2 regions of the Pseudomonas sp. 14P5.3.2 genome follow, and region 2 is predicted to be linked to the other one. Evidence: riboswitches for the same ligand, from Rfam matches in the RefSeq annotation. Region 2 holds a riboswitch; the other holds the start of a gene.
The links. Region 2 has a riboswitch for manganese ahead of AC27VU_RS23165 (TMEM165/GDT1 family protein). Riboswitches for the same ligand answer to the same signal wherever they lie in the genome.
Positions count from the first base shown of each region.

Region 1: another riboswitch for manganese. It lies ahead of mntP (manganese efflux pump MntP); the one in region 2 lies ahead of AC27VU_RS23165 (TMEM165/GDT1 family protein).

Region 1 covers NZ_JBYOKU010000006.1:64,024-68,814, forward strand. Annotated here, with positions in the region: gene AC27VU_RS06830 (thiamine pyrophosphate-requiring protein) at 1-1,213, shown strand, start outside; gene AC27VU_RS06835 (DUF72 domain-containing protein) at 1,690-2,403, shown strand; gene mntP (manganese efflux pump MntP) at 2,405-2,968, opposite strand; yybP-ykoY riboswitch at 2,977-3,148, opposite strand; gene AC27VU_RS06845 (ATP-binding protein) at 3,359-4,735, opposite strand; gene AC27VU_RS06850 (response regulator) at 4,732-4,791, opposite strand, start outside.
Region 2 covers NZ_JBYOKU010000034.1:57,263-62,053, reverse strand. Annotated here, with positions in the region: gene AC27VU_RS23175 (2-hydroxyacid dehydrogenase) at 185-1,150, shown strand; gene AC27VU_RS23170 (methyltransferase) at 1,184-2,182, shown strand; yybP-ykoY riboswitch at 2,222-2,346, shown strand; gene AC27VU_RS23165 (TMEM165/GDT1 family protein) at 2,435-3,019, shown strand; gene AC27VU_RS23160 (M48 family metallopeptidase) at 3,202-4,020, opposite strand; partial or broken gene AC27VU_RS23155 (methyl-accepting chemotaxis protein) at 4,224-4,791, shown strand, end outside.

The sequences.
Region 1 (4,791 bases), on a different contig from region 2:
GCCCTACGAGGCGGATCTGCAGCGCGCCGCCGACGTTCTGAACAGCGGTGAAAAGGTTGCGATTCTGGTCGGCGCTGGCGCGTTGCAGGCGACGGATGAAGTGATCGCCATCGCGGAAAAACTCGGTGCTGGCGTCGCCAAGGCGTTGCTCGGCAAGGCTGCGCTGCCGGACGATTTGCCGTGGGTCACCGGCAGCATTGGTCTGCTGGGCACCGAACCGAGCTACAAGATGATGAATGAATGCGACACCTTGCTGATGATTGGCTCGGGTTTCCCCTATGCCGAATTTCTGCCCAAGGAAGGTCAGGCGCGCGGCGTGCAGATCGACCTGCAACCCGACATGCTCAGCCTACGTTATCCGATGGAGGTCAATCTGGTTGGCGACTCCGCCGAAACCCTTGCCGCGTTGCTGCCGTTGCTCGAACAGAAGACCTCGCGCAAGTGGCGCAAAAAGATCGAAGGCTGGCGCGGCAGCTGGGAAAAGACCCTGGAAAAGCGTGCCATGGCCAAAGCCGCACCGATCAATCCACAGCGGGTGGTGTATGAACTGTCACCGCGCCTGCCGGATCAGGCAATCATCACCAGCGATTCGGGCTCCTGCGCCAACTGGTACGCCCGTGACCTGAAAATCCGCCGGGGCATGCAGTGTTCGCTGTCCGGCGGACTGGCTTCGATGGGGGCTGCCGTGCCGTACGCGATTGCCGCCAAGTTCGCCCATCCCGAGCGCGCGGTGATTGCCCTGGTGGGGGATGGCGCGATGCAGATGAACAACATGGCCGAGCTGATCACCGTCGCCAAATACTGGCGCCAGTGGGACAGTCCGAAGTGGATCTGCGCGGTTTTCAACAACGAGGATCTGAATCAGGTCACTTGGGAGCAACGGGTGATGGAGGGCGATCCGAAGTTCGAAGCCTCGCAAAGCATCCCCGACGTGCCGTATCACCTGTTCGCCATTTCCATCGGCCTGAAAGGGATTTTTGTTGACCGCGAAGAGGACATTGCCGCCGCCTGGGAGCAGGCATTGGCTTCGGAGGTGCCGGTGCTGATCGAGTTCAAGACCGATCCCAACGTACCGCCGTTGCCGCCGCACATCACGCTCCAACAGGCGAAGAAATTTGCCACGACCCTGCTCAAGGGCGACCCGGACGAGGCGGGCGTGATCGTGCAAGCCGCCAAGCAGGTGCTGGCCAGCGTCCTCCCCGGCAAAAAATAACCGCATAGGAGCTTCGCCGTGCCCCAAATCTGTGAACGCCGCTGAAACCTGTGGGAGCGGGCTTGCTCGCGAAGGCGGTGTGTCAGGTGCAGAAGTTGTGGATGTGTCGACGCCTTCGCTGGCAAGCCAGCTCCCACAGGTGTTTCGTCGTCCCCCAAATTTGTGAACGCCGCCGAAACTGTGGGAGCGGGCTTGCTCGCGAAGGCGCTGTGTCAGGTGCAGAAGTTGTGGATGTGTCGACGCCTTCGCTGGCAAGCCAGCTCCCACAGGTGTTTCGTCGTACCCCCAATCTGTGAACGCCGCCGAAATTGTGGGAGCGGGCTTGCTCGCGAAGGGGGTGTGTCAGGCGCAGCGATTGTGGATGTGTCGACGCCTTCGCTGGCAAGCCAGCTCCCACAGGTATTTCGTCGTATCCCAAGTTTGTGAACGAAGACCGTGGAGATTTTCATGCGTGAAGCGGCGAAGGTGTTTTTTTGATGTTCATCGGTTGCGCAGGCTGGAGTCTGGGGCGTGAGTATTGGCCGCAGTTTCCGGCCGAGGGCACGCATCTGCAGCGGTATGCGGCACGGTTCGACTGCGTGGAAATCAACAGTTCGTTCTATCGCCCGCATCGGCGCGAGACGTATGCACGCTGGGCGGATTCGGTGCCGCCGGGCTTTCGCTTTTCAGTGAAGGTGCCGAAGCAGATCACCCATCAATTGCGTTTGCAGAACTGTGATCAGGCGCTGGATGAGTTTCTCGGGCAGTGCGAGGGTTTGGCCGACCGATTGGGGAGTTTGCTGGTGCAACTGCCACCGTCGCTGGCCTTTGAGCCGGCACGCGCAGAGGCGTTTTTCGTGGCGTTGCGCCAACGATTCGCGGGTGATGTGGTGTTGGAGCCACGGCATGAATCGTGGGTGACGGCGGCGCCGATGCTGCACGCTTATCGTATCGCCCAGGTCGTGGTCGATCCATCGCGGATCAGTAGCGATGGCTCGGCGCAGGGCTGGGCGGGTGTGCGCTATTGGCGACTGCATGGCGCGCCACGGATTTATCACAGTGCTTATGAGCTGCCTTATCTGCAACAGCTTGCGCAGAGCATGCGGCTCTGCGCTGCTGAAGGCGCCAGCGTCTGGTGCATTTTCGACAACACCGCCAGTGGCGCTGCGTTGGGCAACGCGATGACACTGGCGGCGCTGATCCGCGCCTGAATCAGGCTGACAAGTGCTCGTACAGAATGGTCGCGCCGACGATCATCAGCACTACACCACCGACGATTTCCGCACGCTTGCCGACCACCGCTCCGAGCACCCGGCCAAGCATCACGCCGATGGTCACCATGGTCATGGTTGCCACGCCGATGGCCGCTGCCGCCACCCAGATATTCACGTCGACAAACGCCAGGCCGACGCCGACTGCGAGGGCGTCAATGCTGGTGGCGAACGCGGTGACTGCCAGAATCAGGAACGAATGCTGGCCGGGTTTTTCCTCTTCCTCGTCTTCGTGTTTCAGGCCGTTGTAGATCATATGCAGACCGAGAATCAGCAGCAGGGTGAAGGCGATCCAGTGGTCCCATTCGGCGACCCAACGGGTGGCGGCCTGACCGATCAGCCAGCCGATGATCGGGGTGATGGCTTCGATCACGCCGAAGATCAGGCCGGTGCGCAGTGCTTCGGTCAGACGTGGTTTGTGCAGGCTGGAGCCTTTGCCGATGGCCGCGGCGAACGCGTCCGTGGACATGGCCAGAGCGAGGAATATGAGGGAAACAGGATTCACGGGGGCACACTTCCAGTCGGGCTATGAGTCAACGACACAACCACACGCCCGACTTTAGGCATGGATGTGTCGTCGGTCTCACCAACCAAAAGGTGTTCGTACCACGGCATGTTGCCGAGAATGTTGATACGAACGCTTCCGAGGGACTCGGAAACAGGCTACTCCCCAACGAGGCTGCGGATCTTATTTGGGCAAACATGAAAATTTTGTCAAAAGCATCGAGGCGATCGATAAACACCAGACTCTGTGGCGAGGGAGCTTGCTCCCGCTGGGCTGCGCAGCAGGCCTTCTGCTGTTCGGCAAAGAAAGGGCCGCTGCGCGCCTCAGCGGGACGGTGCGACGATTCGACAAGCTCCCTCGCCACAATGCTCGTGCAGGGTCCGGGCGATGTTATTGACTCGAGAGCTCATTGATCCGCAACTGCGCACACAACCCGCCCTGCGGCCGGTTGTACAGCTGCAGCGTGCTGCCGATCTTGCTGACGATCATCTGCACGATCGCCAGCCCCAGTCCCGCGCCGTTACCGTGGCCATGGCTGTAGAAACGCTCGAACAGCCGCGCGTATTCCTGCTCGTTGATGCCGGGGCCGGCGTCCTCGACGCTGATGTACACCGCGCCGCCCGCCTGCGGTTGCACCTGAACCCGCACCTCGCTGCCCGGCGGGGCGAAGTTCAGGGCGTTGGTCACCAGGTTCTGCAAGGCGATGGCGAGGGCCACCGGGTCGGTGTCGACCGGGCAGTGGTGGTCGCTGTCGAGGATCAGTTCGACGTCTTTTTCCAGGGCCAGCGGTGCCAGTTCGGCGAGTTCTTCGCGCACCAGTTCGGTCAGTTCCACGGTGCGGGTTTCGGGATTGGCCAGGTGTGGTTCGATGCGCGCCATGGTCAACAATTGACTGGCGATACGCGTCGCCCGATCCACCGCGCTGACCAGATACTCCAGCGCCTCTTCGCGTTGTTGCGGCGTCGCCGCCAGTTGCGCGTTTTGCGCGTGGATCCGCAGAATCGCCAGCGGTGTGCGCAGCTCATGGGCAGCGTCGGCAATGAAGCGCCGCTCCCGCGCCAGCAGATTGTCGATCTGTTGCAACAGGCGATTGAGCGCGGTCTGCATCGGCTCCAGATCGTGGGGCAGGGGGCTGAGGTGCAGCGGTTTCAGGGTTTCGGTGTCACGTCCGCGAATGCTCTGCGCCATCGCGCGCAGCGGTTGCAGGCCCCAGCCGATGGTCAGCCAGATCAACGCGGCCAGCAACGGTACGCCGATCAGGCTCGGCCATAACGTGTGGCCGACGATGCGTTCGATCAGATCCTGGCGGATGTCGTCACGCTCGCCGACCCAGATCAGCAGCCCCTGTTGCGGATCCTTGAGCAGGAACGCACACCAGTCGCGGCCGTTCTCTATCAGGTCATGGGAGCCGAGGGTGGTGGGCGGCGCCGCAAGCTCCGGCGCTTCAGCCGAGCGCACCAGCAATTGGCCGTCGCTGCGCCACACCTGAAAGGTCAGACGGGTTTCGTATGGGTGCGCAGCCTCGCCGTCGCCGACCCGGCTCATCGCTTCATCGAAGGCCTGATAGAGCCGGCTCCAGTCGTTGTCGCCCGGCGCGCGCTGGGCCAGCACGCCTTGCAGCAGGCGCGCACTTTGCGCCAGTTGGGCATCGTAGACCTCTTCGATTTCATGGTGACTGTCGCGCAGCACCAGCCAACTGATCAGCAGATCGCCGATCAATACCAGAATCAGCACCGGCACCAGAATCCGCGCACGTATGGAAATCATGGCTTGAGCTCCACCACGTAACCGACCCCGCGCACCGTTCGGATCAACTCGCTTGA
Region 2 (4,791 bases):
TCGTAACACCTGAAACACCGGTGTGCCTGACACAGTACGGTGAATGGGTTTGGGTCTGCTTCGCAGCCCAGCGGGAGCAAGCTCCCTCGCCACAGGGTATTGCGGGCGCTGTGCGTAACCATTTGTTTCATCTGGTAGGCTCGGCAGATTACGCCTTCCGTTCCAAGCACAAAAGGTACAGTTGATGACGAACCCGCGCCGCGCCGTATTCCTCGATCACCCGTCACTGGATCTCGGCGATCTCGACCTCAGCCCGTTGCGCGCCTGCTTCAGCGATCTGCAACTGTTCGCTCAGACCTTGCCTGAACAGGTCAGCGAGCGCCTGCACGGTGCCAGCGTGGCGATCACCAACAAGATCCGCATCGACGCCGCCGCGATGGCCGCCAACCCGGATCTGCAACTGATCCTGATCACCGCCACCGGCACCAACAACGTCGATCTGGACGCGGCCCGCGCCCATGGCATCACCGTGTGCAACTGTCAGGGTTACGGCACGCCGTCGGTGGCGCAGCACACGATCATGTTGCTGCTCAACCTCGCCACCCGCCTGGCGGATTATCAGAAAGCCGTCGGCGAGGGTCGCTGGCAACAGGCCAGACAGTTCTGCCTGCTCGACTACCCGATTGTCGAACTGGAAGGCAAAACCCTCGGTCTGCTCGGTCACGGTGAACTCGGCGGTGCGGTCGCGCGCCTGGCCGAAGCATTCGGCATGCGTGTATTGCTCGGACAGATTCCGGGCCGGCCGGCGCGCCCGGATCGTCTGCCACTGGCCGAACTGCTGCCGCAGATCGACGCCCTGACCCTGCACTGCCCGCTCAACGAACACACCCGGCACTTCATCGGCGCCCGCGAGCTGGCATCGATGAAACCCGGCGCGTTTGTGGTCAACACTGCGCGCGGCGGATTGATCGATGAACAGGCCCTGGCGGACGCCTTGCGCAACGGTCACCTCGGCGGCGCGGCCACCGATGTGCTCAGCGTCGAACCGCCGGTCAACGGCAATCCGCTACTTGCGGCGGATATTCCGCGGCTGATCGTCACCCCGCACAACGCCTGGGGCAGTCGCGAAGCGCGGCAGCGTATCGTCGGCCAATTGACCGAAAACGCCCAGGCGTTCTTCAGCGGTACAGCGCTGCGGGTCGTCAGTTGATAAACTGCGGCACTTTTTTTCCAAGGAGCAGTTATGGATCCGCGCAGTGAAGTACTGCTTCGTCAGGCCGAGTTATTCCAGGGTTCGCTGTTGCTGGCCGGTTTGCCTGCCGACGATTTGCTCGGGCGCCTACCCAATGCGTTCGGCTGGTGCTGGCATGCCGGCGATCAAGCGGCACTCGATGCGCGCTTCGAAGGTCGCAGCCATTTCGGTGTGAATGTGCCGGAGCGCGAATTCGACAGCGCCGTGGTGTTTCTGCCCAAGTCCAAGGATCTGACCGATTACATCCTCAATGCCGTGGCCGCACGTCTGCCCGGGCGCGAGGTGTTTCTGGTCGGGGAAAAACGCAGCGGTATCGAGGGTGCGTCCAAGCAGCTCAACCCGTTCGGCAAGCCGCGCAAACTCGACAGCGCCCGTCACTGCCAACTGTGGCAAGTCACCGTGGCCAATGCACCCGAAGCCAAATCGCTGGAAAGCCTGGCGCAGACTTATGAGTTGCCACTGGCCGAAGGCCCGTTGAAAGTCATCAGTCTGCCGGGCGTGTTCAGCCATGGTCGACTGGACCGCGGCAGCGCCCTGCTGCTGGAGCATCTGGACAAATTGCCGAGCGGTCACCTGCTGGACTTCGGTTGTGGCGCCGGGGTGTTGGGCGCGGCGGTCAAACGTCGCTATCCGCACAATCAGGTGACCCTGCTCGACGTCGATGCCTTCGCCGCCGCCAGCAGTCGCCTGACATTGGCGGCCAACGGTCTGGAAGCCGAAGTGCTGACCGGTGACGGCATCGACGCTGCACCGATGGGTTTGAACGCGATTCTGAGCAATCCGCCGTTTCATGTCGGCGTGCACACGGATTATTTCGCTACCGAGAACTTGCTGCGAAAAGCGGCCAAACATCTGAAAAACGGCGGCGAACTGCGCCTGGTTGCGAACAGCTTCCTGAAGTATCAGCCACTGATCGAAGAGCATCTGGGCGTGTGTGCGATCAAGGCCGAAGGCAATGGTTTCCGGATTTACCGGGCCAAGCGCGGCTGAAAATTAGCACTTGCCGAATGGATTCTGCCTAGGCAGAATCCGCTCCGTCCTAGGGGAGTAGTCTCCCACGAGCGCCAAGCTCGTCCGGCATACGTCAACATACTTGATCCTCAGATCATGGCGTATGCGACCCAAGCGTCCGCACCAGACGGATCGCAGGGTTTGACAAGACCTATGACACGCACACCTTACCCGGGGCGGGAAGGCTGTACGTGTCATAGCCGTGTCGACCCGCCCCTTAGGAAAATCCTGATGCTGGACTCGTTACTCGTTCCCACCGCAATCGTTGCCTTGGCCGAAATCGGCGACAAGACGCAACTGCTCGCGCTGATTCTCGCCGCTCGCTTTCGCAAACCCTGGCCGATCATTGCCGGTATTGTCGCTGCGACCCTGGCCAACCACGCAGCAGCCGGTGCGGTAGGCGCCTGGTTCGGCAGCTTCTTCTCAGACTCGGTCCTGCACTGGATTCTCGCCGCGAGCTTTACCGCCACTGCGCTGTGGACGTTGGTCCCGGACAAGATGGACGACGATGAAGCCAGCACCGCACGCAAGTTCGGCCCCTTCCTGACCACGCTGATCGCGTTCTTCCTTGCGGAAATCGGTGACAAGACGCAGATCGCCACCGTGATGCTGGCGGCGCAATATCCGGAGCTGTGGCTGGTGATCATCGGCACCACGGCGGGCATGCTGATTGCCAACGTGCCGGTGGTATTGGCGGGTAATTTTGCTGCGGAGAAACTGCCGCTGACCCTGATCCGTCGCCTGGCCGCTTCGGCGTTCTTCATTCTGGCGATCGTTGCGGTGTACAAGGCGATGCAGAGCAGTGGCTGGATTTAACCCCTGAGCCTTTCACATCATTGTGGCGAGGGAGCTTGCTCCCGCTGGGCTGCGAAGCAGCCCAGATACTGCCAATGCGATCAAACATGAACACCGCATTGGCAGGGTTTGCGACGGCTGCGCCGCCGAGCGGGAGCAAGCTCCCTCGCCACAAAATCAAGTTCGCCTTGCCTTGGTGCTGATCAGGATTTAGGGGCTTTTTCGTACAGCGGCATGACTTTTGGAATCGCCGCCTGCAGCGAGGCGATCCGGCTGGACGAGGCCGGGTGGGTGCTCATGAATTCCGGCGGTGCGCCTTCCGAGGCCTTGCTCATCTTGTCCCACAGGGTGATCGCCGCGTTCGGGTTGTAGCCGGCGCGAGCGGCCAGCTCCAGACCGATCAGGTCGGCTTCGTTTTCGTTGGCGCGGCTGTTGGGCAAGGTCATGCCGTAGTTGGCCACGGTGTCGGCCAGCGCCAGGCTGTCCTGACCCAGACCGAACAACGCGCCGGCGCCCTGCTTGGCCATTTCGACGCCATAGGCTTTGGACATCGCTTCACGACCGTGCTCGCGCAGGGCGTGGGCGATTTCATGGCCCATGACCGCCGCGATTTCATCGTCGGTCAGCTTCAGGCTGTCGATCAGCCCGGTGTAGAAAATGATCTTGCCGCCAGGCCCGCAGTTGGCGTTGAGCTCATCGCTCTTGATCAGATTGACTTCCCACTGCCATTGCGCGGCGTCCGGACGGAAGTTCGGTGCCTGGGCGATCAGCCGGTTGGCAATCGCCTGAACCCGCTTGGCCTCCGGGCTGGTCTTGTCCAGTACGCCTTTGCTCGACGCTTCGCCGACGGTCTTCTGATAAGACTGTGCATACATCTGGTCGACCTCTTGCGAGGACAGCATGCTGAACATGTACTGCTTGCGCTCCACCCCCACGGCTCCGCCGCTGGTGGTGTTGACCGACTGACAACCGGCCAGCAACAGCGCTGCGCTCAGTGCACTTACAACCAATGTCTTGTTCATTCAAAAGCTCCCTGAAAACATGCCGCGTATCGTAGGGGGTCAATTGTATCGACGCCAGATACAACAGACGCGTTGCATGCACTTTCAGAAATTGGCCGCTGCCCCTGTAGGAAAAAATTCACACGCCTGCGCAAGTCCTGCACAGCTGCGCCGCACACTGATCCATTTGCGACATCCTCCGCCCTTTGTTCCGCTCAACGCTCATGGCCCAATGCCTGCTGCCGATACAACAGCGCAGACGTCCTCTTGCGTGCGGAGCTCCCATGAAGTTCAAGTCGATCCAGTTTTCCGTCGCCGCCCTGGCCGGCGCCATCGTGCTCAGCGTGGTCGCCGCGCTGGTGCTGTACGCGCTGTTTTCCGGTGCCCGCACCCAGGAGATGGTGCAACAGCGCACCCAGGCGCAGTTCGAACAAGTCATCGAACAACGCCTGACCTCGTTGGCGCAGACTCAGGTCAGCCAGATCCAGCGCGAACTCGAAGCACCGCTGCTGATTGCCGGCGGACTGGTGCGGGTCAACGCGCTGCTCGGCACGCCGGGCGCCGACGGCCAGTCACGCCTGACCATCAGCCGCGAGCAACTGATCAGCCTGATCAAGGAGAACGTCGAGCAGAACCCGAAAATTCTCGGCACCTACATCGGCTGGGAAAAAAACGCCCTGGACCACAATGACGCGGCCTACGTCGGCACCCGCGTGGTCGGTGTCGACGCGGCCAACGGGCGCTTCCTGCCCTGGTGGTTCCGCAATGACGACGGCACCCTGGGCCTGGACA